3 regions of the Sutcliffiella sp. FSL R7-0096 genome follow, and region 1 is predicted to be linked to each of the others. Evidence: predicted binding sites of a transcription regulator. Region 1 holds the regulator's gene; each other region holds the start of a gene.
The links. Region 1 encodes LexA, which represses DNA repair genes until DNA is damaged. Its sites were predicted from a motif close to CGAACATATGTTCG; they were not measured.
Positions count from the first base shown of each region.

Region 2: a site for LexA is predicted at 1,815-1,828, ahead of pcrA (DNA helicase PcrA). Genes of this name have one in related genera too.
Region 3: a site for LexA is predicted at 12,351-12,364, ahead of MKY77_RS06945 (DNA repair exonuclease). Genes of this name have one in related genera too.

Region 1 is NZ_CP152003.1:2,231,193-2,234,392, forward strand. It holds gene MKY77_RS11245 (nucleoside hydrolase) at 43-987, shown strand; gene MKY77_RS11250 (DUF421 domain-containing protein) at 1,067-1,666, shown strand; gene lexA (transcriptional repressor LexA) at 1,750-2,361, opposite strand; gene MKY77_RS11260 (recombinase family protein) at 2,691-3,200, shown strand, end outside.
Region 2 is NZ_CP152003.1:524,865-539,598, forward strand. It holds gene MKY77_RS02845 (DUF3048 domain-containing protein) at 1-64, shown strand, start outside; gene MKY77_RS02850 (YerC/YecD family TrpR-related protein) at 92-403, shown strand; gene MKY77_RS02855 (hypothetical protein) at 476-637, opposite strand; gene MKY77_RS02860 (heptaprenylglyceryl phosphate synthase) at 914-1,600, shown strand; gene pcrA (DNA helicase PcrA) at 1,847-4,150, shown strand; gene MKY77_RS02870 (hypothetical protein) at 4,373-4,624, shown strand; gene ligA (NAD-dependent DNA ligase LigA) at 4,605-6,611, shown strand; gene MKY77_RS02880 (CamS family sex pheromone protein) at 6,624-7,775, shown strand; gene pruA (L-glutamate gamma-semialdehyde dehydrogenase) at 8,130-9,674, shown strand; gene MKY77_RS02890 (DUF4397 domain-containing protein) at 10,025-10,687, shown strand; gene MKY77_RS02895 (hypothetical protein) at 10,860-11,462, shown strand; gene putP (sodium/proline symporter PutP) at 11,634-13,139, opposite strand; gene gatC (Asp-tRNA(Asn)/Glu-tRNA(Gln) amidotransferase subunit GatC) at 13,702-13,992, shown strand; gene gatA (Asp-tRNA(Asn)/Glu-tRNA(Gln) amidotransferase subunit GatA) at 14,016-14,734, shown strand, end outside.
Region 3 is NZ_CP152003.1:1,343,123-1,357,856, forward strand. It holds gene MKY77_RS06885 (YheC/YheD family protein) at 5-1,063, opposite strand; gene MKY77_RS06890 (YheC/YheD family protein) at 1,065-2,447, opposite strand; gene MKY77_RS06895 (DUF445 family protein) at 2,566-3,699, shown strand; gene MKY77_RS06900 (YlbF family regulator) at 3,951-4,310, shown strand; gene MKY77_RS06905 (Cof-type HAD-IIB family hydrolase) at 4,449-5,309, shown strand; gene MKY77_RS06910 (coproporphyrinogen III oxidase) at 5,603-7,087, shown strand; gene MKY77_RS06915 (MaoC family dehydratase N-terminal domain-containing protein) at 7,450-7,827, shown strand; gene MKY77_RS06920 (enoyl-CoA hydratase) at 7,922-8,692, shown strand; gene MKY77_RS06925 (VTT domain-containing protein) at 9,107-9,724, shown strand; gene MKY77_RS06930 (YhzD family protein) at 9,761-9,946, opposite strand; gene MKY77_RS06935 (ABC transporter ATP-binding protein) at 10,125-11,027, shown strand; gene MKY77_RS06940 (ABC transporter permease) at 11,020-12,276, shown strand; gene MKY77_RS06945 (DNA repair exonuclease) at 12,418-13,656, shown strand; gene MKY77_RS06950 (AAA family ATPase) at 13,617-14,734, shown strand, end outside.

The sequences.
Region 1 (3,200 bases):
ATTTAATTTGAAAGTCAAAATGCCTAAATGGAGGTGAATAGAATGAAGATATTACTTTTTGCAGATCCCGGAATTGACGACTCATTAGCAATTATCTATGCATTGCTTCATCCTGAAATAGATCTGATGGGAATTGTGACAGGGTATGGAAATGTCTCAGTGTTCGATGCAACAAGGAACGCTGCCTATCTATTGGAACTGGCAGGAAGGTCTGATATTCCGGTAATTAGGGGAGCTTCCCAACCCCTAAGTGGGATTCATACAACCTTTTACCCCGAGATTCACGGACCTCAGGGGCTGGGACCAATAATACCGCCAGAGGATTTTCAAGCTGATGTTAGTCCATTTGAGCTCATGTTTGAAATTATAGAGAGGAATATAGAAGACATTGTAATTGTGGATGTGGGGAGACAAACCACCCTTGCTTTCGCCTACAACCTCCGACCTGAACTTATGGAGCAGGTAAAGGAGGTGTACCTCATGGGGGGAGCATTCATGGTTCCCGGAAATGTGACAGATGTTGCGGAGGCGAACTTTTGGGGTGATCCCATTGCCACTTCGGCTATCTTGAACAAGGCGAAAAAGGTATACATTACCCCACTCAATGTAACAAATAGGGCCATAGTGACAAGGGATATTGCGACATTCATTTTTAATCATACGAGCAGCCCCTACAAATATTTGATTCCAGCCGTCACTAATTATTATGCTGCATTCTACGACCAGGTGCTGCCAGGTATAGATGGTTCGCCAGTGCATGATGCATTCACTCTTTACTATCTAATAAACAGGGATAAAACATATACAATCAAGAGAGATGTAAGGGTTGCGATTGTGGACGGAAGCAGAGGGCAAAGTATAGCAGATTTAAGGATGGTCTATAAAGAGCCTGAACTTGAACATTATATAGTGATGGATTTTGATTATAACCATTTTATTGCTGACTTTATAAGGGTTAACTTGGCAGACGGGAGCCAACTTTCTTAATTTCATAGATTGTCACCTGAATAAATTACTGTGAAATGATTATTATAAGGACATAGTATTTCGATGGGGTGACAATACAATGGATTTAAATTGGATTTGGAAAGCTATTTTGATAACAATCATTGGCACATTCTTATTAAGGATTGCAGGTAGAAAATCCATATCCCAAATGACTTTGGCCCAAGTGGTAATTATGATTGGTATAGGTTCCTTGTTAATTCAACCTTTAGCAGGAAGGAGTATTTGGGTGACATTCGGGGTGGGGATCACACTTGTGGTAACACTTGTGTTGATGGAGTTCTTGCAACTAAAATCAGACATTTTTGAGAAGTTGATTACTGGTAAGGCGAAAATACTGATAGAAAATGGAAACCTAAATGAAAAAACTTTGAAAAAATTAAGGTTTACCATTGATCAATTGGAGATGAAACTTAGACAAAATAGTATTTCTAGTATAAGTGATGTAAAGTGGGCCACACTCGAACCGAACGGACAAATAGGGTTTGAATTAACAGAACAAGCAAAGCCGATAACAAAGAAGGATTGGAATCTCCTCTATCAGGAAATCCAGCTCTTAAAAATAATGATTGACCCCACAATCAAACCAAGTCGAATAAATAATGAGAAAGAGGGAAATTTATTTACCGAAGTGAAAAATGGAAAACATGAACTTAAATAACGTCCAAGCGAAACACTTGATTAACCAAATAAAATTTTCTTAAGGAAATATTAATAAGAAAAAAAGCCGATGGTCGGCTTTTTTTAATGGATATTACGGTACACACCAATCACTTTACCAAGAATACTCACATTGCGAACAATGATTGGTTCTAATGTGGAGTTTTCAGGTTGTAATCGGATATAATCTTTTTCTTTAAAGAAACGTTTAACGGTAGCTTCATCCTCTTCGGTCATTGCCACTACGATGTCCCCATTGTTAGCGGACTGTTGTTGGCGAACAATAACGTAGTCCCCATCAAGGATCCCTGCTTCTATCATACTGTCTCCCATAACCTCAAGCATGAAAACCTGCTCGTCAGGTGCAACATAGCGGTCAGGAAGTGGGAAGTAGTCTTCCACATTCTCAATGGCTGTAATCGGTTGTCCGGCAGTTACTTTACCGATGATTGGTACATTGACTGCAGAAATCTTCGGTACAAGTTCATCTTCCATAATTTCAATGGCTCTTGGTTTCGTTGGGTCCCGGCGAATGAGCCCTTTGCTTTCAAGTCGTGCAAGATGACCGTGAACAGTGGAACTGGAAGCAAGTCCAACCGCTTCACCAATCTCACGGACGGATGGTGGATATCCCTTTGCTTGGACTTCTTTTTTTATGTAATCCAATATGTCCTGTTGCCTTTTTGATAGTTTCATATTCCGCACCTCTATCATTTATATTGTTATCAGTATAGCATCTTTTCATCAAAAATACAAACATAAGTTCGAATTATTGACAAGAATATACGTTCGCTTGATAATTATAGTAGGCTATCATCGTATACTTTGTCGCTTTTTCGTATTTTCAACTAGCCGTAATAATCCTTACTGTCGTGCTCTTTTCTCAGCGGTACTGAATAGACTACCTGCCTATTTTAGTAAAAGTAACAATAAAAGCTCCAATTGACGACTTTTTATTGTTGAATGGCAACAATCTATGAAGGAAAGAGCCAAATAGTTTAAAAGAATGGTGGAGGAAAACGTACATGAAGGGAATCATATATTGCCGTGTGAGTACCAAAAAAGACACACAAGAAACTTCGCTAACCCGTCAAAGGGAAGAATTAGTATCTTTAGCGGCAAATCGAGGTATTGAAGTTATCCAAGTAGTGGAAGAACAAGCGAGCGGCTATGACTTGGATCGTGAAGGGGTTTTCCAAATAATCGAGCTTATTTCAAGTGAGCATGTTGATGTGCTGCTAATTCAGGATGAAACAAGGCTTGGCAGAGGAAATGCCAAAATCGCATTTTTACATTGGTTGCGGAAACATGAAATAAAGATATTTTCAATAACAGATAATGGAGAATTGAGATTATCTGATTCTGATTCAATGGTGATGGATATTGTGGCCATTGTAGAGGAATACCAAAGAAAGTTACATAATTTAAAAATAAAACGGGGCATGCAACGGGCAGTTAAAAGTGGATATGATCCTACCAAAAACCTCACAAACCTACACATGAGCCCTGGAAGGGATAAAATTGATGTGCCTATA
Region 2 (14,734 bases), 1.7 Mb from region 1:
TCCGCTCGCTCCGGGGAAAACGTGGATTCAGGTCGTTCCAGACTTAAAAATCGTCACATACTAGTCTTACTAAGCAAAGGAGAAATCAATCATGCAAATCAATAAACTACGTGGAAAAGAACTCGATCAACTTTTCGAATCCATTCTTTCCTTAAAAGATATGGAAGAATGCTATCGCTTTTTCGATGATCTCTGTACCATCAACGAAATTCAATCTTTGGCACAACGCCTTGAAGTGGCAAGAATGCTGAGAGACGGTTTCACTTACCATAAGATCGAAACCGAAACAGGTGCAAGTACAGCAACGATCTCCCGTGTGAAGCGTTGCTTGAACTACGGAAATGACGCTTACGAGATGGCGCTTGAGCGTATTGCGGAAGAAAAGAAAGCAGAAGAAATATAAGTGAAAAGGTGGTCCGCTGGAAGTGCAGTGGGCCACCTTTTTCATGAAAGATATTATATTTTCCACAATAAATCACCGATAAAACGTCTCCTGGTTTGATTTTACTTGGTCGACTGTTTTCGTTGATGCTGCAGGGTCGGTTGTTCTCCTTCTTCTCTTTCCAAAATAATCCACAAGCGCACCGAATACCAAAAGAATAGCGAAGCCAATAACAAACCACAGCCACATAGGCATATTGGACACCTCCTTACCACATCATATTTTGAAACAATCATGATATGCATCTATCTATTAAAAGGCAACTATTTTCCTAAGTACTCCTCAAGTTGTTATTTACTATTTACCCGCAATACAGAAGGAATAACAGAATAGCTGTAAAATATAACTTTTGGTCTACCGGAAAAGGACGTAACTTCCAGTCGATAATCTCCTTTTCTCTTTTTCGTATTGGCGCTGATTTTGCTATAATAGGGGAATGGAAAATTAGAATGGGGGACGTTTGCAGTGTTAATGGAAATACGTGAGTGGAAGCACGTTTTTAAATTGGATCCAAACAAAGAGATATCGGACGAAGATTTAGAGCTTGTGTGCGAATCCGGTACCGATGCCATCCTTGTCGGCGGTACGGATGGGGTCACGCTTGATAATGTGCTGAGCCTGATGAGCAGGGTGAGAAGATATTCGTTGCCATGTGCATTGGAGGTATCCACCATTGAATCGGTCACACCGGGATTCGATTTTTATTTTATCCCAAGTGTGTTGAACAGTAGAAGGACAGAATGGGTCACGGACCTTCACATAGAAGCGCTAAAAGAGTATGGTGACATCATGAACTGGGAGGAGATCGTGGCAGAAGGATACTGCATCCTCAATGCCGACTGTAAAGCTGCCAAACTGACAGAGGCAAAAACAGACCTTGACAGGGAAGATGTCATCGCCTATGCAAGACTAGCGGAGAAGATGTTTAATCTTCCTATCTTTTACTTAGAATATAGTGGGACGTACGGGGACGTGGAAATGGTCCAGGCGGCGAAACAAACGCTAGAAAAAACACAGCTCTTTTACGGAGGCGGCATTTCCACAGCCGAACGCGCCAAAGAAATGGCAGCCCACGCCGATACTGTCGTAGTCGGAAACGCAGTATATGATAACTTGAAAGAAGCTTTGAAGACCGTGGACGCGGTGAAAAATAAGTAGTAGTTAGATATTCTAGCTGTTGATTGTAGCACAGGGCGAAGACTCCGGCGGGAGGTAGCGGTAGGTTGAGACCCTAAAGCGTTGTGAGGAGGCTCAAGCACCGCCCCGCGGAAAGCGGAGCCCAGTGCGGAAATCAACAGCGGTGTCAGCGACATTTACCAAAACTTCTAAAATAAATAGTAATTTAAACTACATTTTAGTATGATAGAAAATAAGAACATACGTTTGTTGGGACGGTGAAAAAATATGCAATATTTAAGTCAGAGGCTTCTTGAAGGGCTAAACCCGATGCAAAAAGAAGCAGTGAAGAAAACGGACGGACCCTTACTCATCATGGCCGGAGCGGGAAGTGGTAAAACCAAGGTGCTGACGCATCGAATCGCCTACCTGATGACCGAAAAACAGGTGGCGCCTTGGAATATCCTTGCGATCACCTTTACGAATAAAGCAGCCCGCGAAATGAAAGAACGGGTGGAAAAACTACTGGGACCTGCAGCGGAAGATATCTGGATTTCCACTTTCCACTCCATGTGTGTGCGCATCCTGCGCCGCGACATTGACCGCATCGGGATAAATCGTAATTTTACCATACTTGATACGACCGACCAGTTGTCAGTCATCAAAAACATTTTAAAAGACCGCAATATTGATCCGAAAAAGTTCGAGCCAAGAACAATTCTAGGTACCATCAGCTCTGCAAAAAATGAACTGATGAACCCAGAGCAATACGCAAAACAGCCGCTTGGACCATACGAGCAGCAGGTTGCGGAAATCTATACAGACTACCAAAAGAGGCTGAAAAAGAACCAGGCACTTGATTTTGACGACCTGATCATGACGACCATTCACTTGTTCAAGCGTGTGCCGGAAGTGCTCGAATACTACCAGCGCAAGTTCCAATACATCCACGTGGACGAGTATCAGGATACGAACAGAGCGCAATATACCCTGGTCAATCTTTTAGCGGACCGTCTGAAAAATCTTTGTGTGGTAGGGGATTCCGATCAATCCATCTATCGCTGGCGCGGGGCGGATATCGCGAATATCCTTTCCTTTGAAAAAGACTACCCGAATGCGGAAGTCGTGCTGCTTGAACAGAATTACCGTTCTACAAAACGTATTTTAGAAGCGGCTAACCGGGTGATAGATAATAACATCGGTCGGAAAAAGAAAAACCTTTGGACGGAAAATGACGAAGGTCAAAAAATCATCCATTATCAAGCGGATTCAGAGAAATCGGAAGCACAGTTTGTGGTCGGGAAAATGCGGGAACTCATGCAAAAGGATCCAACACGAACGCTTGGCGACTTTGCGATCCTCTACCGTACAAATGCCCAATCTCGTGTGATGGAGGAAATGCTCCTCATGTCCAACATCAATTACACGATCGTCGGCGGGACCAAGTTCTACGACCGCAAAGAGATCAAGGATATCCTTGCTTACCTTCGCCTGATTGCCAACCCGGACGATGACATCAGCTTACAACGAATAGTCAACGTACCAAAGCGTGGCATCGGGGCAACAACCGTCGATAAGATCGCCAATTACGCTGCGCAGCATGATATCTCCATCTACACGGCCCTTGCAGAGGTGGACCTGATCGGCGTGAGTGGACGTGCAACTTCACAACTGAAAGAGTTCCGCGCACTTATTGAGGGATATGTTCAAATGCAAGAGTATATCTCTGTAACGGAACTTGTGGAAGAGGTACTCGAGAAATCGGGCTATCGCGAAATGCTGAAGGCTGACAAAACAATTGAATCCCAAAGCAGATTGGAAAACATCGATGAGTTCCTGTCTGTTACGAAAAACTTTGAAGAAAAGTACGATGACAAGAGCTTGGTGGCATTCCTTACAGACCTGGCACTTGTTGCGGATATTGATAAATTGGATGAGGAAGACCCAGCACAGCAGGAAGGGGTTATTTTAATGACCCTCCATGCTGCAAAAGGACTGGAGTTCCCGGTTGTATTCCTGATTGGTATGGAGGAAGGGGTATTCCCTCACAGCCGTTCCTTGTTTGAAGAAGCGGAGATGGAAGAGGAACGCCGCCTTGCATATGTAGGAATCACGCGTGCCGAAGAGCAGCTGTTCATCACAAATGCCCAGATGCGTACCCTGTTCGGACGTACAAACATCAACCCGCCATCCCGTTTTATTAAAGAGATCCCGGAAGAATTGTTAGAAAGTCAGGAACCGAAAGAAGCTGCGTCCAGACAAACGCCATTCGGCGGTGGCCGTGGTTCAAGTTTTGGAGGCTCTGCTTCCCCGTTTGGAGGAGGATCCGCAACAGGAAGAGGAAGAGCCGCAACTCCCGCTTCCCAAACAGCTCGCCGTACGACAGCACCATCGCGTGGCCTTACCGCAACAGGTGGAGAAAGCTTGGACTGGATGGTAGGGGACAAAGCGGAACATAAAAAATGGGGAATCGGAACCGTTGTCAGCGTAAAAGGCGACGGCGACAGCAAGGAACTCGACATCGCGTTCCCAAGCCCAACAGGCATCAAACGCCTCCTTGCGAAATTTGCGCCTGTAACGAAGGTTCAATAGCCAAAGTTACACCTGTTTAGAAGTTGACAATAATTAGTGGATTGAAGCGGAAGGCACTCGACTCCGGCTGAAGGTAGAGGGAAACGGGGAAACCCGAAGGCTTCGCTGAGGCCACTGATAAACCCAGTAACTTTTCAATAATATGATTTCTAGCTGTTGATTGGAGCAATAGGCGAAGACTCCTGCGGGGGGATAGCGACATTCTTGAGACCCCGCAACGGAGTGAGGAGGCTCAAGGTCGCCCCGCGGAAAGCGAAGCCGGTTGCGGAAATCAACAGCGGTATTAAACAGATTACTACAATCATGTACTCTTTCAGTGGCCTTGGCAAAGCCGAGGAGGCTCCCGGCCATCCCCGCGGAAATCGAGTGCCGGCAACGAAAAAAAAAGGTCAATCTAAAATTTTGAAAATAGAACTAGATATGAAAACCGCCAAAAAAGAAAGGACGACATTGCATGGAAAGAGAACAAGCTGAAAAACGGGTTCGCGAGCTGCATGATGTGCTGAACCAATATAACTATGAATATCATGTACTGGATAAACCGTCCGTTTCAGATGCCGAATACGACTCCCTTTTACAGGAGCTGCTGACGCTTGAGAAGGATTATCCAGAGCTGCAAACATCGGACTCCCCGACTCAGCGTGTGGGAGGAAATATTCTTGAGATGTTCAACAAGGTCGAGCATCGCACCCCGATGCTCAGCCTTGGCAATGCCTTCAACGAGGAAGACCTGCGTGATTTCGACCGCCGGGTCAAACAGGCTGTCGGCGAGGATGTCACATATGTTTGCGAACTGAAAATTGACGGTCTTGCCGTATCCCTGCGTTATGAGGATGGCCTGTTCGTCCTTGGAGCGACCCGTGGGGATGGGACAACTGGTGAGGATATCACGATGAACCTCAAAACGATCAAATCGATCCCGTTGCGTTTAAAAGAGCCGGTGACGATGGAGGTTCGCGGAGAAGCATATATGCCAATGAACTCTTTTGAAAAGCTAAATGCGGCGAAAATGGAGCGCGAAGAAGAGCCATTTGCCAACCCGCGTAATGCGGCGGCAGGATCTTTACGACAGCTTGATCCAAAAATTGCTGCATCCCGTAACTTGTCCGTGTATGTCTACAGCCTTGCGGATGCCGGTGAGACAGGTGTGGATTCCCACAGTGAGGCCTTGGATTATCTAGATAAACTTGGCTTTAAAACAAATACGGAAAGAAAAATTTGCACTTCCATCGAAGAAGTTTTGGAATATGTCACAGCTTGGCACACAAAACGCCCAGATCTGTCGTATGATATAGACGGTATCGTTATTAAAGTGGACAACACCGAGCATCAGGAACAGCTTGGTTTTACTGCAAAAAGCCCTAGATGGGCAATTGCGTACAAGTTTCCTGCAGAGGAAGTGACCACGAAGCTACTTGATATCGAACTGAATATCGGCCGTACAGGGGTGGTGACACCAACTGCTATCCTCGAACCGGTTCGTGTGGCGGGTACGACGGTCCAACGCGCGTCCTTACATAATGAAGACCTCATCCGTGAAAAGGACATCAAGCTTGGAGATACCGTCATTGTCAAAAAAGCAGGAGACATCATCCCGGAAGTGGTGAATGTACTTGTAGAGCAAAGGACCGGCGAAGAACGAGATTTTGCGATGCCGACACACTGCCCGGAATGTGAGAGCGAACTTGTCCGCATCGAAGGGGAAGTGGCGTTGCGCTGCATCAACCCGAAGTGTCCGGCACAGATTCGTGAGGGATTGATCCATTTTGTATCCCGTAATGCCATGAACATCGATGGTCTAGGGGAAAAGGTGATTGCCCAGCTTTTCCGCGAGAACCTGATTGAAGATGTGGCAGATCTTTATAAATTAACAAAAGAACAGCTTTTGGAGCTCGAGCGGATGGGTGAGAAGTCTGCGGACAACCTGATTTCTGCTATCGAAAAGACGAAGGATAACTCGCTTGAACGCCTTCTGTTCGGCCTTGGAATCCGTCTGGTCGGAGCCAAAGCCGCCAAAACATTGGCGCAGGAATTTGACCATATGGATCGACTTGCAAGTTTGACGAAGGATGAGCTTACAGCCATCCACGAGATCGGCGATAAGATGGCAGACTCCATTGTGACCTATTTTGAACAGCCGGAAGTGTCAGAGTTGCTTTCAGAGCTGAAAGAACTTGGTGTCAACATGGCGTATAAAGGACCGAAGCCTGTGAGTGTGGAAGACGTTGATTCTTATTTTGCAGGAAAAACGATCGTCCTGACAGGAAAGCTGGAAGAAATGTCACGAAATGATGCCAAAGCAGCCATTGAGCAGCTTGGCGGAAAAGTGACCGGAAGTGTCAGCAAAAACACCCATCTCGTCATTGCGGGAGAAGATGCGGGCTCTAAGCTTACAAAAGCGCAGGAGCTTGGGGTAGAAGTTTGGAATGAAGCACAAATGCTTAAGGAAATACAATCATAAGAGGTGTTGGAAGTGAAAAGGTTTTTGTCGTTGCTCCTTGTTGTTTCTCTTTTTGCCACCGGATGTGTGCCTGGCTTCGAGAAGCAGGAAGAAGTGGTACAAGATCCAGCGCAGCAGGAAAACACGGAACAAGCCATTGTTCCGCGATATAAAATATCAGATGACTATTACCAAACCATCCTTCCCTATAAGCCCGGGGAAACCCGCGGCCAGATCGCCCCGCGCTTGAACAGCCGGGTCGATGTGGAAGAAATGGAAACCGGCTTGATGCGCTTGGCCCAGGAAGTATTCCCATCTGACAGCTATCTGTATCAGGAAGGACAATATATAAAGCGGGGAACCATCTCCGAATGGCTGAAGCGTAAGACTGGTGAAGAGAGCTTAGGATTGAACCCGCCGATTGCTCGGGGGGAAGATGTAGATGTTGAAAAGGCTAATGAAGCCAGCCCCATCTATCTAGCGCATATTCAAGAACAGAATTATTTGATCCGAAGAGGAGAGGACCAGGTAGAGCTTGGCGGTGTCTCCATCGGGATCGCGCTTAACTCTGTTCATTATTTCAATCTTTTAGATAAAGACGGTGGGTTTCCTCGTGAGTACCCTATACCTAACGATGAACTTGAAGCAGAAGGCAAAAAGATTGCAGAAGAGGTAATCAAAAGGGTCCGCACGATGGAAGGCCTGGAAAATGTTCCGATCATCGTCGGATTGTATAAGCAAAGCCCTGCCAATTCCGTTGTGCCAGGCAGCTTCATTGCCAAAGCAAATGTCGCTTCTGGTAATAACACGATTGGAAAATGGGATAGCGTGAATGAGGAATATCACCTTTTCCCACATAGCAAAACCACGGAACTATTCCGTGATGACGCTGTACGCTTTGAAAATTTCAAGCTGGATATTGATGATTACTTCCCTAATCATACTGGTGTTATCGGCAAAGGCTATTACATTGATGGTGAAATCCAGCAGCTTGCCATTGAAGTAAATATGGAATTCAACGGAAAAGCGGAGTTGATCGGATTCACCCAATATGTGACGGGGCTGTTGGTAGAACACTTTCCGAATTATATGAATCTCCAAGTATCGATTTCTTCCATAAGTGGACAAGAAGCGTTGATTGTAAGGGATGCCGGAGCGGAAAAACCGTTTGTTCATATCTACTAAAATTTTTGTGACCTACTATTCTTTGGGATAGTGGGTTTTTTTGTGTGTTGACGGGAGAGGGGAGAGGTTATTGTAACTATTTTTGTGGTTATTGTGACTTTTTCAGGGATCATTGTGAGTTTTTCGCAAGTTATTGTGACATTTCCAAAGATTATTGTGACTTTTTTGGACCTCATTGTAACTTTTGCAAAAATGCAGTGAAATCCTCTCCCAGCCCCACATCTCACTAGCAAATTCCTGTCCTCCAGAATTTTCTTCCTATGAGAATATAAACAATATTTGAAAGACTAGTAATGATAAGGTAGAATGAGAATTGTATGCAAGCGCTTAAGAATGCAAAGGAGGGCGAATGTAATGGTATTACCTTACAAACATGAACCATTTACTGATTTCACTAATGAGGAAAACAAACAAGCTTATCTTGAAGGCTTGAAACTAGTGGACTCTTATTTAGGACAAGATTACGACTTAATTATCGGTGGAGAGCGTGTTACGACAGAAGATAAAATCGTATCCGTGAACCCTGCAAATAAAGAAGAGGTTGTTGGTCGTGTGTCAAAGGCGGATCGTGACTTGGCAGAAAAAGCAATGCAAGTTGCAGACGAAACGTTCAAAACGTGGCGTAAAGTGAAGCCAGAAGTAAGAGCAGACATCTTGTTCCGTGCGGCAGCAATCATTCGTCGTCGTAAGCACGAATTCTCTGCACTTTTAACAAAAGAAGCAGGTAAGCCTTGGAATGAAGCGGATGCAGATACAGCGGAAGCGATTGATTTCCTTGAGTACTATGCGCGTCAAATGCTTAAATTGAAAGACGGTATGCCTTTAGAAAGCCGAGTTGGCGAATACAACCGTTATAACTATATTCCACTAGGAGTAGGTGTGATCATCTCCCCTTGGAACTTCCCATTTGCAATCATGGCTGGTACTGCAGTAGCGGCGATTGTAACGGGTAACACAGTATTATTGAAGCCTGCATCTACAACTCCAGTTGTTGCAGCTAAGTTTGTAGAAGTAATGGAAGAGGCTGGCCTGCCTGCTGGCGTACTTAACTTCGTACCAGGTAGCGGAGCTGAAGTAGGGGACTACCTAGTAGACCACCCACGCACTCGTTTCATCTCGTTCACAGGATCTCGTGACGTTGGTCTACGAATCTATGAGCGTGCTTCTAAAGTGAACCCTGGCCAAATCTGGCTGAAGCGTGTAATCGCGGAAATGGGTGGAAAAGATACGATTGTGGTTGATAGCGAGGGCGACCTTGAGTTGGCAGCACAATCCATCGTTAAATCTGCTTTCGGTTTCTCCGGTCAAAAATGTTCTGCGTGCTCCCGTGCGGTAATCGTGGAAGATGTATATGATCAAGTATTGAACCGTGCAGTTGAATTAACAAAAGAATTGACAGTTGGCGACCCTACAGAGAACCACTACATGGGGCCTGTAATCGACCAAGCTGCATTTGATAAAGTAATGAAATATGTTGGAATCGGAAAAGAAGAAGGACGCATCCTTGCAGGTGGAGAAGGAGACAACTCCAAAGGATTCTTCGTTCAGCCTACAATCGTTGCTGACGTAGATCCAGAAGCTCGCCTGATGAAAGAAGAGATCTTCGGACCGGTTGTAGCATTCGCAAAAGCAAAAGACTACAATCATGCGCTTGAAATTGCGAACAATACAGAATACGGCTTGACTGGAGCGGTCATCACAAACAACCGCGATAAAATCGAGCAAGCACGTGAAGACTTCCACGTCGGGAACCTTTACTTCAACCGTGGATGCACAGGTGCAATCGTTGGATACCAACCATTCGGCGGATTCAACATGTCTGGAACTGACTCCAAAGCGGGCGGTCCTGACTACCTATTGCTACACTTACAAGCAAAAACAACTTCTGAAACATTATAATTTTTATAATAGAAGGAAAGCTGATGCCCATTTGGGTGTCAGCTTTTTTGCATTATGAACGGGAGAGGTAAGCTGCGGTTGGCTCCGAAATCTAGCTAAAATATTGTTTTGGCACGAACTTGGCCCATTTTGGCACGAACTCGCCTTCTTTTGGCATGAACTTGACTCCTTTTGGCACGAGCTCGGCCGATTTCGGCATCAACTTTCCCGTTCCTCCATCCAAACTCCAACCCAAGTATCCCAAACTCTCCTCAAAAAGAACAATTAATTACTATTATTTTACATATTCTAAGCGGAAAATTTCATACTAACAAATGTGTTCAAAAAAAGTAAGGTAAAGGAGACTAAAAATGAAGAAGTTCTTGAGCGTCTTAACAGTATTGTTGTTTGTCCTCGGAGGCGCAATCAACTTGGCAGAAGCCAATACAGGAAATAAGGATGAGGCACAAGTTCGTATCCTGCATGCATCGCCTGATGGGCCGGCTGTAGACGTCTACGTAGATGGAAATACAGCGGTGGAGGGTGCGAAATTCAAAGATGCAACCGACTATCTATTCCTTTCTGCTGGACCGCATAACATTGAAGTCTATCCTGCAGGTAAAAAAGACAAGGCAATTATTGCGCAACGGCTTGAAGTGGAAGGTGGCAAGTCCTATACAGTGACAGCCGTCAATAAGCTTGCAAACCTTGAAATGATCGCTGTGGAAGATGAGAGAAAAGCTCCAAAAGGCAAAGCCTACACCCGCGTTGGTCACCTTTCCCCAGATGCACCAACAGTGGATGTTGGAGTCATTAAAGGAGATACGGTATTCAGTGATCTTTCTTTTAAAGACATTTCCGTTTATCAGGAGCTTGAGCCTGGAACGTACAATTTGGAAATCAGAACGCCAGATGGAAAGCAGGTTCTAGACCTTTCCGGAACAAAACTTGAAGCCGATACAGTGTACAGTGTGTTTGCGGTGAATACGGCAGATAAGCTGGAAGTATTGGTATTGGTGGATAACAAGAAATAAGGAATTTTATGAAAAGTCGTTACCTTTTGTGGTGGCGGCTTCTTTTATATTGTCGAAATTTTTAATAGAGATAGCATTCGGCAGAGTGAAAATGTTAGAGACAGGAGCCGGTTCCAGGTGGTAAAATTTTCTTGTGATTAAGATGCCTAATGGATGGGGAGAGGGTTTCGCGATGGGGAAGAAAGCTGTATCGATGATGGCAATACTTTTGTTATTATTATCGGGCTGCACCAAGAGCCTCACTACAAGTGAGGAAAAAGTAAGGGAAGATTCTTCCGTAAAGTTGGAAGACCTCGATGCTGTAAAGGAAGCGCTGAAAAAGTTAGAAGGGGATCTTGTGGAAAAGGACAGTGCCATCAAAGAGCTTCAAACCACCGTAGAATCCACGAAAACCTCTCATCTAGATCGGATTGTAGAATTAGAAAACAAAGTGCATATGCAGGAGATATTGCTCGCCCATTTACCTGCTATTGTCCATAAGCAAGGATATATTAAGGAGATAAAAAGGGACGGGACTCAAGTGTTTTTTGTTATTGATTATGCGGCTTGGGAGCAAGATCCGAATGCGCCGAACGGCGGGAAGCTTGTAAATGAGAAGGAGGAGCAGGAGCTCATCGCTGTAAGTGAAAGCATAGCAGCGTATGTCCTTAATGGAGCTGCTGTACCCGTTTACGAGCCATTTAAAGAATTTGAAGAGAAAAGCCATTCAGGATTATTTAACCTGTATCTGGTGGAAGGTGAGATTGTCTTGATTAGTGAACAATACCTTCCATAGTAGGAAGGTTATTTTAATATAGCAATTTTCAAACAAACGTTTGATTAGAATTTCTAAGAGTGATTGCGTCCCAAGGGATTCAAGCAAAAAAACGGAATTAACTTTTCAAATAACTATATCAAAAAAGAGAACCCGCAAATTCTAAGGGGTTCTCTTTTGTATAAATCGATCTTATTCTTTATTCTGTTCTGATTCCATTGTTTCTTCCATTTCCGTAAAGCCTTCACGTACATTTTTACGTGGGAAGTTTGTAATATAACTTACAACGATTACGGCAATCGTACTTAGGATGAATCCTGGAATGATCTCATATAAGAATGCAGTTAGAGGTTTGCCGTTGATGGTGAATGGCCCATAGATCCATAATAGTACAGTGAATGTACCCACTAGCATACCTGCAAGTGCACCCCAGCGGTTCATGCGTTTCCAGTATAGACTTAGGATTATTACTGGACCAAATGCTGCACCAAATCCTGCCCATGCGTTACCAACTAGATTAAGGATGGTATCGTTAGGTGTCAGGGATAGCGAGATAGCGATGATAGCAACTATCAATACAGAGATACGACCGATAAGGACAAGTTCTTTATCCGATGCTTCACGGCGTAAAAATGTTTTATAAAAGTCTTCTGTCAGTGCACTAGATGTAACTAGTAGCTGAGAAGAAATCGTACTCATGATCGCAGCTAGGATTGCTGCAAGTAAGAATCCACTGATTAGTGGATGGAACAAGAATTGTGAGAAAACAATAAAGATTGTTTCAGAATCAGCCAATTCCATTCCTGTACGGTTCACATAGGCAATACCTACAAGTCCTGTAGCCATCGCACCGATGATGGAAACGATCATCCAGCTCATTCCGATACGACGAGCGGCTTTAAAGTCACGGATGGACTTAATTGCCATAAATCGTACAATGATATGAGGCTGTCCAAAATAACCAAGTCCCCAGGCAAGCAAGGAAATGATTCCAAGTACGGTAGTCCCTTTGAAGAAATCAAGGTATGTTGGGTCTATGGAACGTACTTCATTAAATGTTACTCCAACACCGCCTAGATCAGTAAAAGCAACAATCGGCACTAGTACTAAGGCAAGAAGCATGATGACACCTTGTACAAAGTCAGTTAAACTAACTGCCAAGAATCCCCCAAACAATGTATAGGCTACTACGACACCAGCCGTTACAAACAATCCAGTTTTGTAGTCTAACCCAAATGCACTATCAAATAGTGTACCACCAGAAACTAATCCTGAGGATGTATAAAGAGTGAAGAATATAATAATAACGATAGCTGATACGAAACGTAAAATACGAGTTCCATCATAAAAGCGGTTTTCAAAGAAATCTGGGATTGTAATGGAGTCATTCGCAGTTTCAGTATAAATCCTTAAGCGAGGTGCAACGATTAAATAGTTCACATATGCACCGATTGTAAGCCCGATTGCAATCCACATGCTGGATACACCAGTAGCATACATGGCACCAGGTAGACCCATTAGCATCCAACCACTCATATCGGATGCCCCGGCAGATAGTGCTGTTACTCCAGGTCCTAATTTACGCCCACCAAGCATATAACCTGAAATATCATCGGTAGATGTTTTATAGGCATATAAACCTATACCTAGCATGGCGATGAAATAAAGTGCTAGGGAAATAAATACTCCTGTTTCCACAATATCAACTCCTGAATAATCTTAAATGTTGTTTGACATCAGCAATTTCGGCGCCCCAAATTGCTCTTATAACGGTTACGAGTATTTAAGCTAACAAAGTATTTCCCTTAATTCAAGCGATTGAAACCATTTTCAATAGGAAGAAAATCACTGTACCCCTTGATATAATGGGCGTACTTCCCACTTGACAATTAATTAAAGTAAAACTATTCGAAATTTTCAGACGTGTAATATCTTTGTAATAGGGCTGATATTTTTAAGACCATTTTCACGAGTGCGTGAAAATATTTTATCCAATAATCCCGAAATATATTTTAGATTTGTTTAAGAGGGGGTCAGACCCCTTTTACCACTTTAACGCAATGAGGGTCAGACCCCTTTTACCGCTTTAAAGCAATGGGGGTCAAACCCATTTTACCCCTTTAACGCACTGAGGGGAAGTCCCTCTTTATCAAACTAAAGAAATTTTTTACCAATATCCCGTCAGGATTGCTTGTGGGGGTTAAAGTTTAGTATGATAGGGGTATTGTGCAAGTTCGAATTTTTGCGGAGGTGAAAGAGGATGTCACGTATTTCGGAGGATCAGGTGAAGCATGTGGCGCATTTGGCCCGTCTTGCGATCAGCGAGGACGAGGTGGTTATGTTCACAAGTCAATTAGATGCCATTATTTCATTCGCGGAGAAGCTGAATGAATTAGATACAGAAGAGGTTCAACCGACTTCTCATGTTCTACATATGAAGAATGTCATGAGGGAGGATGTTGCGAAAGATGGCCTGCCGGTGGACGAAGTATTGAAGAATGCACCGGATCATAAGAATGGTCAGATTCGCGTACCAAGCATTATTGAATAGGAAGAAGTAAGGAGGGAACCCCCATGTCATTGTTTGATAAAAAGCTATCGGAATTACATAGCCTTTTACATAAAAAAGAAATCAGTGTATCAGACCTTGTTGATACATCCTATAAACGCATCAACGAAGTCGATGAAAAAGTACAAGCATTCCTAACACTCGATGAAGAGAATGCCCGTAAATATGCAAAAGTCCTTGACGAAGCGTTAGGACTGGAGAAAGACCACGGCCTATTATTCGGCCTTCCAATCGGAGTAAAGGATAACATCGTCACAAAAGGCATCCGCACAACAGCTGCAAGTAAAATCCTAGGTGACTTCAACCCGATCTACAATGCAACAGTAGTAGAAAAACTTAACCAAGCAGAATCGGTAACAATTGGAAAAATAAACATGGACGAGTTCGCGATGGGCTCCTCCAACGAAAACTCCGCATTCGCAGCAACGAGAAATCCATGGAACCTAGACCGTGTACCAGGTGGATCCAGCGGTGGTTCTGCAGCAGCAGTCGCAGCAGGAGAGGTATTTTTCTCCCTGGGGTCTGATACAGGCGGATCCATCCGCCAACCTGCAGCATTTTGCGGTGTCGTCGGATTGAAACCTACATATGGCCGTGTCTCCCGTTATGGTCTGATCGCCTTTGCATCATCCCTTGATCAGATCGGGCCGATCACGCGCACCGTAGAAGACAATGCTTATCTTTTACAAGCGATCTCTGGCATCGATCCAATGGATTCCACATC
Region 3 (14,734 bases), 880 kb from region 1:
TAGGTCACCTTTTGATAGACGACAAGTACATACAGTACCTGCTCGGGGCTTCATAGATTTCTGTCTTAACAGTAGGGGAAGCCATTGTTACTATCTTATGACCTGGCTTGGAATTAATATCTAAAATCCATAAATTATAGTCGGGATCCACACCTATATCTATGCCAAGTTCAAATAGTGACTTTATGTTCTTTTCAATGGCAGGTGGCAAACCTTCAACAATAGCTTGCAATTGCTCTTCCATCTTCTTTCTTTTTAAAGGGGAGACTCCATGAAGAAGTACTGAAAAAGGGAGCATCTCGCCACCGCCTGCCAAGTTAGAGGTGATATAGTTTTTAGGACCTGTCCTGATGGCGCGAACTCTTTCTGTCCATTTCCCCTCCTCGTCTTTTTGAAGAAGGAGCCTCAAATCAAAGGGTGCATTCTTTTTATTTTGCAAAGGAAGAAAAGGTTGAAAAAGATAGTCAACATGCTGCATTCGAATATGTAGCCATTTTTTCAAATGGGCTTCAGACCGGAATACATGGAGTTGTTCTCCTGGCTGCACCACTTCCTTTACGACGTATTGCCCACTAACCTTCTCCACCTTTATCAAGCCCCTTCCTTGCGATCCATTTATCGGTTTGATCAACCAGTTGTCGTGGTGGGTAAAATGGGACAAAAAATAAGCCACACTTGTCAACTTTCTTGTGGTTGGGAAAAAAGCCTCTAATTCTGGAAGGGAAGATAGTGACTGATACACTTCCCATTTATTTGGCAGGCCATAGCCCAGAAAGTGTACATCCTCCCTCATTTTCAGTGTTTCTGTATGGATCTTGAAGAGACGTGTCTTTTTATTTCCATAGTAACAACGATCGTAGATAAAAGAAGGAATGGGAAATGACGTGCTCTCCCATTCCTCTTTAGATGGAGAGTATAACAGTCCATTCACAATAGAAGGATTTCCTGTTAATTGAGCAGGTGAAAGGATGCAAGTCCTGACGCCATTTTTTATCGCATGTTCCGCAATTCTCGTAAGGTAGGGGGTAGGTTGTGAAAACGAGAGGACACCAAGGGTTATCATGTTATCTCTCCTTTAAATGTTCATGAATAAGGTTTAGGCAATAGAGAATGACAGCTTTTGCAGAAGGTCGAATTGTCCTTGTGCTTTGGGGTTGATCCAAGTTTTTGGACGGTTTTGTATTTACTTCAATAATCCAAGGGTGACCGGTTTTATCTATCGCGAGGTCAATGCCCAATTCCCCGAAGATGCCTTCAGAAACAGCCCCTATTTCCATCGCGACTTCCAAGGCCAGTTCTTTCAGGTGCTTACGGATCTGGGGCATTTCCTTTGCATCAAATTGTGCGCTCAGTACATGGTTGACAGATAGCATCTCCCCTCCCTGGGCAAGATTTGAAACGAATGAACCGCTTTTGGATGCCCTGGCGGTGGTGGAGGTGACCTGCCAACGATTATTTTCGGTACGATGGCACAGATAACGGAAATCCACCGGTCTTTCATCAAGATGTACCAGATTCAAGCCTTGCTGCAGGATGTATTGCCTTTTCTTGATATGGGGGGAAAGTCGCTTGTACAAATCATGGAAACTGCTGTATGTTTGAGATGCTTGTTGTTGAAGGGAAGAGTAATCCAATTTATAGCCTTCTGAAGTTTTACAAACTTTGAAGATTTGCTTTCCCTGGTTGCCATTGATCGGTTTTAAAAACACCACAGAATACGTTTCCAGCCATGTTTCAAGACGCTTAGCAGAAAAGAGTGCCGTATCAGGCAGGTATGGAAGCAAATGTTCCACTTCGGCAAGCTGCTCATGGACGGTCCATTTATTGAGAAAATGAGCATTGAAATAAGGGATGCTCCATTCTTGTAATTGGTCGGTAAATTCCCGGAACATTTCACTCTTCTCATTCGTACGTTTATGGAGTCGGTTATGAACGACCTGAGGAAATGGGAGCAGTGCTTTGTTCCACATGTTATTTTCCAGATAGAACCCTTCCATGCTTTTTTTGGATAGTTCTTTATGAAAGGTAAATACATAAAAGATGACTCCGATATCTTCTGAATAGTTTGCAAGCTCCATACAATAGTCTTCAATGGATTTAAGGTCGATCTGCTCATCTTCTTTTACGGATATTTCTGTAAGAAGGGCGATGACAGGGCCGATATGAAGCTTGTTAGACTCAGCATCATAGGTGATAAGATACGTCCTTTCTTCTTCAAACAGAAGCAACGACTCCTGGATGGTTCTGTCCATTCTTACCAGGTTTCCTTCTATATTGATGTTTACGATATTGCATGTAATTGTATTCCGACTGCATTGGACGGTACATATGGATATATCTTCCGGAAGCTTTAATCTTTTTGCCAAAGCTCCACTTATTTGTATAATTGGTACAGGTGATTTTTTTTCAATTTCAATAGGAATTACCCTGACTGCTTGAAAGTTCATGTTTTTCCCTCATTTTTCGTCTAAGGTTAGGCAACAGTTGGAGAGACTTGGGGAATATCCCCACAATGTATAGTATTGAAACAAAGATAAATCGGTGATTGGAAAGAGGTTCTGATAGATGGATATATTATTAGTCATTGTGTTGATGGTGGGAATTGGTGCGTTAATAGGTGGCGTTACTAACTCCCTCGCAATTCGGATGCTATTCCGGCCATATAGTCCCATTTTTCTGTTCGGCAAGAGAGTACCATTTACTCCCGGATTGATTCCCAAAAGAAGATCAGAGCTTGCTGATCAACTTGGAAAGCTTGTCATGGAGCATCTCCTGACAGCTGAAAGCATGAAAAGAAGATTGGTGAACAGTTCGTTTCAGGAAAAGTCAGAAGAATGGATAAAGGAAGAGATCGACCGTTATCTTGAAAAAGGGATAAGCGTGCAGGAAGTATTGGCGAAATTCGGCATAGACAACGCCGAAACACTTTTCCAGGAGAATCTACACAAAATTGTTGAGAGCAAATACGAAGAGGTCATGGAAGGGTTACGCACTAAACCCATTCAGCAAGTAGTGCCGGCAAATCTGATGCATTCGGTGGAACGTAATATTCCGGCAGTGTCAGAATTTATCCTGACGAAGGCTATCCATCATTTTGATAGTGTGGAAGGAAAGCGGCAGTTAACCAAGATGATCAATGACTTTATCGCGACCCGTGGAAAATTGGGAAGTGTCGTGCAGATGTTCATGGGCAACTATCCCCTTGTAGATAAGGTACAACCCGAGATCATCAAGTTCCTTAAGCATGATGGAACGAAAGATGTCCTAATAAGTGTTCTGTATAGGGAATGGAACAAACTGAAGCAGATGGAAGTTCAGGATCTGGAAAAGAAAATATCCAGGGAAGCAATCCTTTCCTCCCTCCATACAGTGGTCGAGCGCACGGTGGATGTACCAAAATGGATGAACAAAACGGTGAAGGAAGCGATCAAACCAATTTATCCATGGATGATGGAGAAATTAGTTCCAGCCGCTTTTTCCACAGGCAGCGAACTCTTGCTTGAGAAACTGGAAGAACTGCTCGTAAGATTGAAACTTGAGGAAGTGGTGAGAGATCAGGTGGAGTCCTTTTCCCTGCAGGAAGTCGAGGAAATGGTCCTCTCCGTATCCCGCCGAGAATTAAAATTAATAACGTACCTTGGTGCTCTATTGGGCGGACTGATAGGTTTCCTACAAGGATTGCTCGTGCTTTTCCTTTAGGAGTAAGTAATCCCCCTGTAGATTGAAGTGCAAGGTGAGAGACTCCAGCGGGGGGAATAACGGTTGGTTGAGACCCCCAAGTGTTGTGAGGAGGCCTCAAGCACCATCCCGCGGAAAGCGAACACCTGGAATGGAAATCTACAGGCGGTTGTTTGAAATAACCCTTTTGGTTTGTATGGCAATGGCAGGTTTGTTATACTGGTCACTAGCACGCCTGGAAGATGGGCAAAAAAGGAAGGAATGACATACAAATGGCAAACAATGTTTATGATGTAGCGTACAACCTTGAAACAGCAGTAAAAGAAAGTGATGAATTCAAAAATTTACAATCTTTATATAGAGAGGTTTTTGCAGACGAGACGACTAAAAGAATGTTCGAAAACTTCCGCAACATTCAATTAGAGCTTCAACAAAAACAAATGAGCGGCCAAGAAATTACTCAAGAGGAAGTAGAGCAAGCTCAAAAGACAGTTGCAGTTGTGCAACAGAACGAAGCGATTGCGAAGCTTATGGAAGCAGAGCAACAAATGAGCATGATGGTAAGCGAACTAAACAAGATCATCATGAAGCCTCTTGAAGAATTATATAGCAATGTAGATTCTGCTAACTAATTGAATAGTAAAACGGTAGGAAAGCGCACTTTAAATAGTGCGTTTTTTTCTTGACCTCATACCCAAATGTTCTATTTCCCCCAATTTCCTCATACTCATATCAATAAGTACAAACATCTTAGATAAGGAGGTCTCTCCATGATATACCGCCTGCTCGCCATCAATATTGATGGAACGCTATTGAAATCGAATGGAAGATTGGCAAAGGAAACGAAAGAAGCGATAGAGTATGTGAAAAACAAGGGAGTCTACGTTACACTTGTGACCGGCCGTAGTTTTGCTTTTGCAAAGAAAGTGGCCAAATCATTGAAGCTTGATACATTTTTGGTGACACACGGTGGGGCATTTATTGCCACCAAGCTGGAGCAGCCTCTTCATGTGAAGCGTCTTTCGGAGGATAAAACCTTCAACCTGGTGCAGGTGCTCGAAAATTATGATTGTACGGTCCGGATTCTGCACGAACGTTATTCAATTGGGAACAGACTTCGTGGAGCCAATAACTTAATGGCAAGAGCGGTGCTTGGTTCAAGTGACCCCTTGATCTATCCGATGCAGTTCGTCGAGTCCTTGGGTGATACGCTAATCGATAACCCGATTGCACCTCCGAAGATAGAAGTCTATTTTTCTGAACCAGAGGAGAGGGAAAGAGTATTGACTACCTTGAAATCTGCGTTTGAAGGAATAGAGATCCTTGTGCATGCTGACGGGAAGGTGGATATCCTGCCTGATGGTGGCACAAAAATGGATGGTTTACTCACCCTTGGCGAAGTGCTGAAAATCCCGCCACAGGAAATGGTTGTCATCGGGGATACAATGGAGGACCTGCCAATCATTGAGGTGGCTGGACTTGGGGTTGCAATGGGCAATGCCCCGAGAGAAGTAAAACAGGCTGCCGATTGGATCACCAGGACCAATGATGAAAACGGTGTAGCATATATGATCAAAGAACATTTCCGCAAACAGCAACGCATTGCGTTCTTAAATAAAATGAAAATATAGAATGATAATGGCAGACTCTGAAAATGGGGTTTGCCTTTATTTTTTTGATTGTAAGGGTTACTACGGTAGTGAAGAAGGATTTCTATGAAACCCAGAATCAGGATGGTAGAGAAAACGGGACTCATAGAGGGCGTATGGAACCCAAGATCCGAATACATCCATACCATATAACAGAAAACAGGAAGCATGGTTCTTTTCCAGTGGTATTATCTTGATATGCGGGCACTACATCCGTTACACTAGTGGAAGTGAAAATCTTGCTAGAAACAAAGCAAGTGTGAAAGGTGATTAACTTGAAGATTGCTATTAAAGGATTACATGATGATAGATATCAGCGTCCGTTGTCATTGATTGCGGATTTATTTTTTGAGGAAACAGAAGTGGTGCTTGGGGAAGATACTTCCTCTGAGCTGGAAGTTTCCTTCACTGTCGAAGAAAACGGAGGTTCCGTTTTTGCAGTACATGGTGTATTAGGGGGGGTATCCTGTTCCCACGAAAAAGATCTTGTCGATTCTGATGAGAAAGAGAGCTTTCGCCGTAAAAAACAAGCAGTGTCCTATGTTTATTTGACCCTATTACAAGAGCATACGGGTATCATTCAGAAATGGGGGATCTTAACAGGAATCCGTCCAACGAAACTCCTCCACTCTAAGCTTCAGAAGGGGGAACCTCAAGAAAAAGTCCACCAACAGCTGCGAGAAGACTATTTAATTACAGATGAAAAGATAGAGTTGATGCAGCAGATTGTGGATCGGCAGCTTGATGTAGTACCGGATTTACATGATTTAGGGCAAGAGGTCAGCATTTACATCGGGATACCATTCTGTCCGACAAAATGTGCGTATTGCACATTCCCTGCCTATGCAATCAATGGAAAGCAGGGGAAAGTGGACTCCTTCCTTGGGGGGCTACATCATGAGATTGATGCTATCGGTGCCTGGTTGAAAGAAAAAGGCATTAAGATCACCACTGTTTATTACGGCGGGGGTACCCCTACAAGTATCACGGCAGAAGAGATGGATATGCTTTATGAGCAGATGTATGCTTCGTTCCCAGACATGGAAAAGGTCCGTGAAGTGACAGTGGAAGCAGGACGTCCGGATACCATTACGCCGGAGAAGCTGGAAGTGTTGAAAAAATGGAATATTGATCGGATCAGTATCAATCCGCAGTCTTATACACAAGAAACATTGAAAGCGATTGGTCGCCATCATACCGTGGAGGAAACCATTGATAAATTCCACCTTGCACGTGAAATGGGAATGAATAATATCAATATGGATTTGATCATTGGCCTGCCTGGTGAAGGGGTGGGAGAATTTGCCCACACACTGGAAGAGACGGAAAAGCTGATGCCCGAATCGTTGACGGTCCATACATTATCCTTCAAACGAGCTTCTGAAATGACACAGAATAAAAATCGCTACAAGGTGGCAGACCGTTATGAAATCGGGAAGATGATGGATATGGCGACTGAGTGGACCACTAATCACAACTATGTACCATATTATCTATATCGCCAGAAAAATATCTTGGGCAATTTGGAGAATGTAGGATATGCATTGCCAGGCCAGGATAGCATCTATAACATCATGATCATGGAAGAGAAACAAACGATCATCGGACTGGGGTGTGGGGCATCAAGTAAGTTTGTTCACCCTGAAACAGGGAGGATAACTCGCTTTGCCAATCCGAAAGACCCTAAATCCTACAATGATGGCTTTGAACATTATACTGATGAAAAAATTCGGATATTGGAAGAGTTGTTCTCAAAATAATAATATTAGTACAGATAGGTGGGGCGAGTCCCCACTTTTTTTGGCTCTGTTAAAGCATACTGTTGATTTTTGCTGCAGTAACCTAGCTGTTGATTGGAGCAATAGGCGAAGACTCCTCGGAAATGCTACCGCATTTTCTTCTTGCGAATGTATTGCTGCCGAAGCCTTCCTTGTCATGAGGGAGTTAGCGTTTTAGGGGAGACCCCGCAGGCAAGCCGAGGATGCTCCCCAAACGCCCCTAGGAAAGCGAAGCCTAGTGCGGATATCAACAAAGCCATTTTTTTAACTAAATGAGTGAATAATCATTCATTTTTAAGCGTTTTCATATTATACTAGTTATATATCAAAGAGGAGGTAATGGGATGAAGGTTGAAACAGGAGAAGTACTGACTTATTCCAGGACATTCACTGTGGAGGAAACCCTTCAATTTGGAGAGGTTTCAGGAGATCAAGGCAAGCATCATGTGGAAAAGGATGAGCATGGCCGTTTAATGGTACATGGCCTATTGACTGCAAGTATTGGTACCAAAATAGGGGGAGACCTAAACTACATCGCAAGAGAAATGAACATGGAATTCCTCCGTCCCGTCTTTACTGGAGACACCATCACCTGTGAAGCCACCCTCACCAATGTCCAACAACAAGAAGGCTACAAACAAGTCAGCGTAACATCCATCTACACCAACCAAAAAGGCAAACAAGTCCTCCTAGGCAACAGTAAAGGTATAATTCGAGATTAAGAGCTAAACTCCTGTGAGGGTCTGACCCCTCACAGAACTTTAATATTTCTGAAAATTCAAACTAAAACTAGATAATATGAAAGGTTGTGTTGGTATGGGTACGGTTAATGTGTTGAATCAGGGACCGGTTGTGGTGTTGGAGTTGAATAGGCCGGGGTCGTTGAATGCGATGAATGTAGAGATGCTTGAGGAACTGGAACGTGTACTGGAAGAGGTTTCAAACAATGATGCAAAAGTGTTGGTGGTGAAGGGCAGCGGAAATGCGTTCAGTGCCGGTGGGGATATCAAAATGATGCTTCAGGAAAATGTAGGGGGAGACTTCGACCAGGTGATGGATACGATCGGTTCCATCGTCACCAAGCTTTATACCATGCCTAAAATCACCATCAGTGCTCTTCATGGTGCCGCTGCAGGGCTGGGGTTAAGCTTTGCTCTTGCAAGTGATTTTGTTGTTGCCCACAACTCCACTAAGCTTGCCATGAATTTTATCAAAATCGGATTAATTCCTGACGGTGGCGGTCACTTCTTCATGGAAAAGCGCCTTGGGGAGGCGAAGGCCAAACAAATGATTTGGGAAGGAAAGACAATCTCCGCTGAAGAAGCCCTACATTTAGGCATCGTGGACACTTTGGCAGGAGATCAAATGGAGGAGGTAATCTCCAAAAGAGTTGCTGCAATTCTCCATGCACCATTACAAGCAATGTTAGAAACAAAAACAATTTTCACCAAACAATCCCTGCCACGTCTACAGCAAATTCTGGAGTTAGAAAAGAATGCCCAGCGTAGGATGAGGCAATCACAAGACCATAAAGAAGGGATAAGGGCTTTCGTTGAAAAAAGAAAGCCTCAATTCTCAGGAAAGTGACCTTTGATAGCTGCACCCAATTTAGGGAGCAGCTTTTATTTTCGCACCATCCAAGTGATTCTTAGGAAACCCCTAAGCCTTCAGTCGTATATTCACATACTGCTCCGGTACATTATGAAGTAATAGAGAATCCTCTATACTTAACACACAAGACAAAACGGAGTGGTTCTTATGGTAATAACCGAAACAAGCAAGGTCCCAATAAAAGTGTTGACACATATACTGTTAGCTAGCATATCCATCCTAATTCTAGTGAATTTTTTGCCAACATTGCTACCCATCTATAAGATTATTTTTTTAACAATAATCACTTTCCTAATACTTATTGATACTGGCCTCATTTTTAGCAAAAACCTATATTACTTCAAACTAACAAAATCATTCTATTACGTCCTAACAGGATTAACCTTCCTCATGTTGGTTATCTATTACATTACAAAAATCATGGTGATAACGGAGGAGCAGGGTCTTGAGAGTATATTGACAGACTATGGCTCCATGGCCCAGCTTATCTTTTTTCTTGTGTGCCTGGCACAACCAATCATTTTACCGATTCCCGAGGCCGTGACCATTCCTGCCGGCAGTGTAGCCTTTGGGGCACTTAACGCTACCTTTCTAAGTTTTTCAGGCACTCTACTCGGAATCATTATCATGTTCTTTATAGCAAGATATGGTGGGATGGGTATTGCTTCTAAACTAGTAAAGGATCATCATCTAAAAAGGTATCAACATTATGTGGGGAAAAACGAGACTGTCATTTTGGGTCTCTTATTCATTATTCCGATTCTACCAGACGAAATTATCTGTGTAGGGGCCGGAATCGGTGCGGTTTCTTTCAAGAGGTTTCTCCTGATTGCATCCATGACCAAGCTGTTCACATCCTTTGTGTTGGCATATTCGGTATCGTTGGCAAAAGTGCTGTCATTGTCCACCACCGAGCTGGTATTATATTGCTCGTTGGTTATGGGATTGCTTTTCTTTACTACGATCGCTATCAGAAAACGATGGAACAAAAAAAGCTTGGAGACATAATAGTGCAGGTCTCCAAGCTGTTGTGCATATTTATCATTACCTATGAAAAAGAACCAGTTTTCCGCTTGCGTTTGTGCAGCGGTGCGTAGTGTCCAAAAGGTTAAGCTCTTCCAATCTTTTTTCCCCTAGTACCTTTGCCTCTTTTTCTGAAGCAGCCTCGAAGCTTTCATCCAGAAGTGTCTCCCCGCTTTTGCTAAAGGCCGTTAACATATATTTTCCCATCTAAGTCCCCTCCATGTCTTCTGACTGAATAGCAATTCATTATTATCTTTATTCTACTAGAAGACTTTCAAATTGTAAAAGTGATAGTTACGATCCATGGAAAAAAGATTCGACTTTTATGAAACTATTCACCTACTATAAACGTATAGGTAACAGATAGCATAGGAGGGATTACGACATGGCATTAAAGATAGAAGGTGTGACCAAGAGATTCGGCAAGCATGTGGCCGTCAATAATTTAACCTTGGAAATACCTGAGAGCGAGATGTTTGGTTTTCTAGGTGCGAATGGTGCCGGTAAGACAACCACATTCAGGATGGTTCTTGGGTTGCTGGAGCCGACGGAAGGCAATGTATCTTGGGCTGGCAAACCGATTACATATAGAGAGAGTCACCTGGTCGGATACTTACCTGAAGAAAGGGGGCTTTATCCGAAGCTGACCGTAAAGGACCAGATGATTTATTTGGGCCGATTGCGTGGAATGGAAAAAGCGGATATCCTCAAACAGCTCGACTATTGGTTGGAGCGATTCAAGGTGCCGGAATATTTGAACAAAAAAGTGGAAGAACTTTCAAAAGGGAATCAGCAGAAAATACAGTTTATCGCTTCAACTATCCATAATCCAAAGCTTTTGATATTGGATGAGCCTTTCAGCGGTTTAGATCCATTGAATGTAGAGTTGTTGAAAGAAGCGGTAGTGGACCTTAAGAAACAAGGAACGTCCATCGTGTTTTCCAGCCACCGGATGGAGCATGTGGAGGAGCTGTGTGAGCATCTGTGCATCATGCATCATGGTCAACCGGTGGTACATGGATCTTTGAGAGACATCAAGCGTTCATTTGGCAAGAAAAATGTCATCATTCATGCAGACTTTGATTTGGGTTTCCTTGCAAATGTGCCCGGTGTGACAAAAACAAAGCAGACAACAGAAGGAATGATCCTTCAGGTCGACGAGGAAGATGTTTCACAGACACTGCTTCAAGAGATTACGGGTAAAGGCTATATCAGGAAATTCATTTTGGAAGAGCCGTCCTTGAATGATATTTTCATAGAAAAGGTGGGTGCTTCTTATCATGAATAAGTTTTGGATCATTTTAATGCACACCTACATGAGCAAACTGAAATCTAAGTCATTTATCATTTCCACATTGATAACTACCGTATTGATTATCGGCGTTACAAATATCCAATCTATTATTGATATTTTTGACAAAGAGGAGGAAAAAACGGTTGCTGTCTACGATGAGGAAAACACCATCGCCCCACTATTGAAACAGCAGCTTTCCACGACTCCAAACAGCAACCTGAAATTGAATATGGTAAGCAATGAAGAGGACGCGGAGACGAAGGTTACAGACGGTGAGTACGATGGGCTTCTTGTCCTCTCTACCGATCTAGATGGATTGCCTTCAGGGGTGTACAAAGCTGCCTCCATTACCGATTCACAAACGATGGTGCAAGTGGAAACTATGCTTCAACAAGTGAAAAATGAGCTGGCCACAAGCCAACTTGGTTTATCACAAGAACAAATTGCTCAATTATATACACCCATCTCCTTTGATGTAGTGGCACTGGAGGAATCAGCAAAGTCTGCCGAGGAGCTTAATCAGGCTCGTGGTTTGGTGTATGTTCTGCTATTTGTGATTTATTTTTCTGTCATTCTGTATGCTAGCATGATAGCAACGGAAGTGGCTGTAGAGAAATCTTCCCGTGTCATGGAAATACTTATTTCATCAGCATCCCCGATTATGCATATGTTCGGAAAAATATTAGGAATTGCCTTGCTGAGCTTAACGCAGCTTGCGTTCTGGATCATCATCGGGTACTCCTCCCTGAGCCGCAATCTGGATGGAATGACGGAAGCAGGTGGAGTGTTCGAATTCTTTGGCGTCGGTGATCTGCCTGTAGCAACTTTTGTTTATGCGGTTGTATTCTTCTTGTTAGGATATTTCCTGTATGCAACTTTTGCCGCTTTCCTTGGCTCGCTTGTCAGCAGAATTGAAGAGATTCAACAAATGATCATGCCGATGACATTATTGATCGTGGCAGGTTTCATGATATCCATGTTCGGTCTCGGAAATCCTGACAATTCCTTTATCCAGGTAACTTCATTCATTCCTTTCTTTGCACCAATGATCATGTTCCTTCGAGTAGGGATGTTAAATGTTCCTCTTTGGGAGATCAGTCTATCCATTGGTCTTTTGATGGCGACGATTGTTCTATTGGCCATTTTTGGGGCTAAAGTATATCGCGGGGGCGTACTGATGTATGGGAAATCATCCTCGTTAAAAGATATCAAAAAGGCTTTGCAACTAACAAAAAATAGATAGGTAGGAAAAAAGCATGTGGGACTGAGATGTAGAATCCCATATGCTTTTTTCTTCTTTTATAAAACTAATCGAACCGAACGTGCATTCGTATTTCGTCCGTGGTAAAATAAGAGAAAGACTAAAAATAAGAGGTAAAATTAAATGATGAAAAAAATTCGCTTTCTACATGCGGCAGATTTGCACTTGGATAGTCCATTCAAAGGGCTGACCCATCTTCCTCCTGAGATTTTCCATCAAATAAAAAATAGCACATTCCTGGCACTGACAAATCTCATTGATATGGCCATAAAAAAAGAAGTGGACTTGCTTCTTTTGGCTGGGGATTTATTTGACCTGGAACAAAGAAGTCTGTTTGCACAAGCCAAGCTAAGAAAGGAATTTATACGGCTAAGGCAATCGGGGATCCAAGTTTACATCATTCATGGAAACCATGACTACCTGACAGAAAGCCATCGCCTTTTTCGATATCCTGAAAACGTACATGTTTTCAATGAAACGGTTGATTGCGAGCCTTTCATCAAAAATGGGGAGCATCTGGCCAACATCTATGGTTTCAGCTATAACAGAAGGCATATGACAGAAAGTATGACCAATCATTATACAAAGTCGAATACGAGTGTCCCATTTCATATTGGTATGCTCCATGGAAATCTGTCCGGCAGGGAAGATCATGACCCATACGCACCATTCAGCGTCTCAGAACTTCTGGAAAAGGAATTCGATTATTGGGCTCTTGGCCATATACATAAACGAGAAATTCTTCACTTAAATCCTCCCATCGTATATCCCGGCAATATCCAAGGAAGGCACAAAAAGGAGACAGGAGGAAAGGGCTGTTATATTGTGGAGCTGACCGACGGAGGGAAAGCAGAAATTCAATATGTTGAAACTTCTCCTATCGTTTGGGAGGAAGTGGAGATTTCCATCACAGGACTAAAGACACTAGATCAGCTAATGGATGTAACAAGAAAAGCATTGGATACCCATAAAGAAGCAGATAAAAGCAAATTGATTAGATTGATTTATAAAGACAGTGGAGATCTGCATCAATCCCTTCAAGATGAACACAAGCAGGAGGACCTGCAAATCCTACTAAATGAAGGGGAGGACACCAGAGAACCTTTCTTATACATATACTCCCTACAGGTTAGGACGACAGTTGCTTTCAACAAGGAAGGCTTAAAGGAAAAGACCTTCTATCGGGATTTTTATTCCATAGTAGAACAGATGGAAGATCAGGATGAGGTCTTATCCAGTTTATACCGACATTCAGGAGCAAGGCACTATCTTGAGCCGTTGGATAAAGAAGAGAAGGACGCCATTCTGAAAGAAGCGGAGCAATGGCTTGTTACCAGATTCCTGGAAAGCGAGAAGAGGTGAATGGATTGAAAATCAAAGCATTACATATTTATGGATTTGGGAAGTTGGAGAATGTGCTGGTGGAAGACTTCTCTCCGGCCATTCAAGTGTTCTACGGAGAAAATGAAGCGGGAAAATCAACAATCATGGCGTTTATCCATGCAGTCCTTTTTGGGTTTCCTGCTAAAAATCAGCAGGATTTACGATATCTTCCAAAAAAAGGACATAAATATGGCGGGAAAGTGATCATTGAGACAAAGGATATGCGTTCTATTACGATCGAGCGAGTTGCAGGTAGGTCTTCAGGGGATGTCACCGTTTTGGATGAACAGGGAAATCATTGTGATTTAGACGATATTCTGGGCGGATTGGATAAAACGATGTATAAGGGGATTTTCTCCTTTAATATAATGGATCTGCAAAATCTAAAACTGATCGATGCAGAACAGCTAGGAAGTTATCTTTTTTCATCAGGGTTGATAGGAAGTGACCAGCTTCACAAGCTCTCCAATCAGTTAAACAAAGAACAGGAGGACCGCTTCAAGCCCCAGGGAAGAAAACCTGAGATCAATAAGTTATTATTGAATAGACTAAAAGAAGAAGAAAAAACGGTGCAACTATGGAAGGCGAAGATGGAAGAATATGAACAGCTCCAAACAGATGTAACACGTTTTGATGAGGATTTTAAAACACTCCTACGGAATAAAGAAGATATTACAAAGAAAATAAAATATACCGAGGCCATGCTAGCCATCCAACCTTTAGCGAATAAAGCTGAATTGCTTCAAGATCAGATGGAAAAGTTGGGGAATGTTGATTCGATACCGGTGGATGGATTGGCCAGACTGGAAAAGCCACAAACAGAATTAGGTTTCTATCAGGCGAAATTAGAACAATTAACAAAAGATAGGAAGAGCAAAGAAAAAGAGCTGGCAGAACTACATGTGAATTCACAGCTCTTGTATAAAGAAGAAGTACTAGAAAACTTGTTATCCAAACGTCCAAGCTATGAGCAGGCAAAAGGTCAGTTGGCGCTACTTTCTTCAGAGATAGAAGAATACGATTATCAGATTGGTAACTGGAAAAGGGATTTGGATTG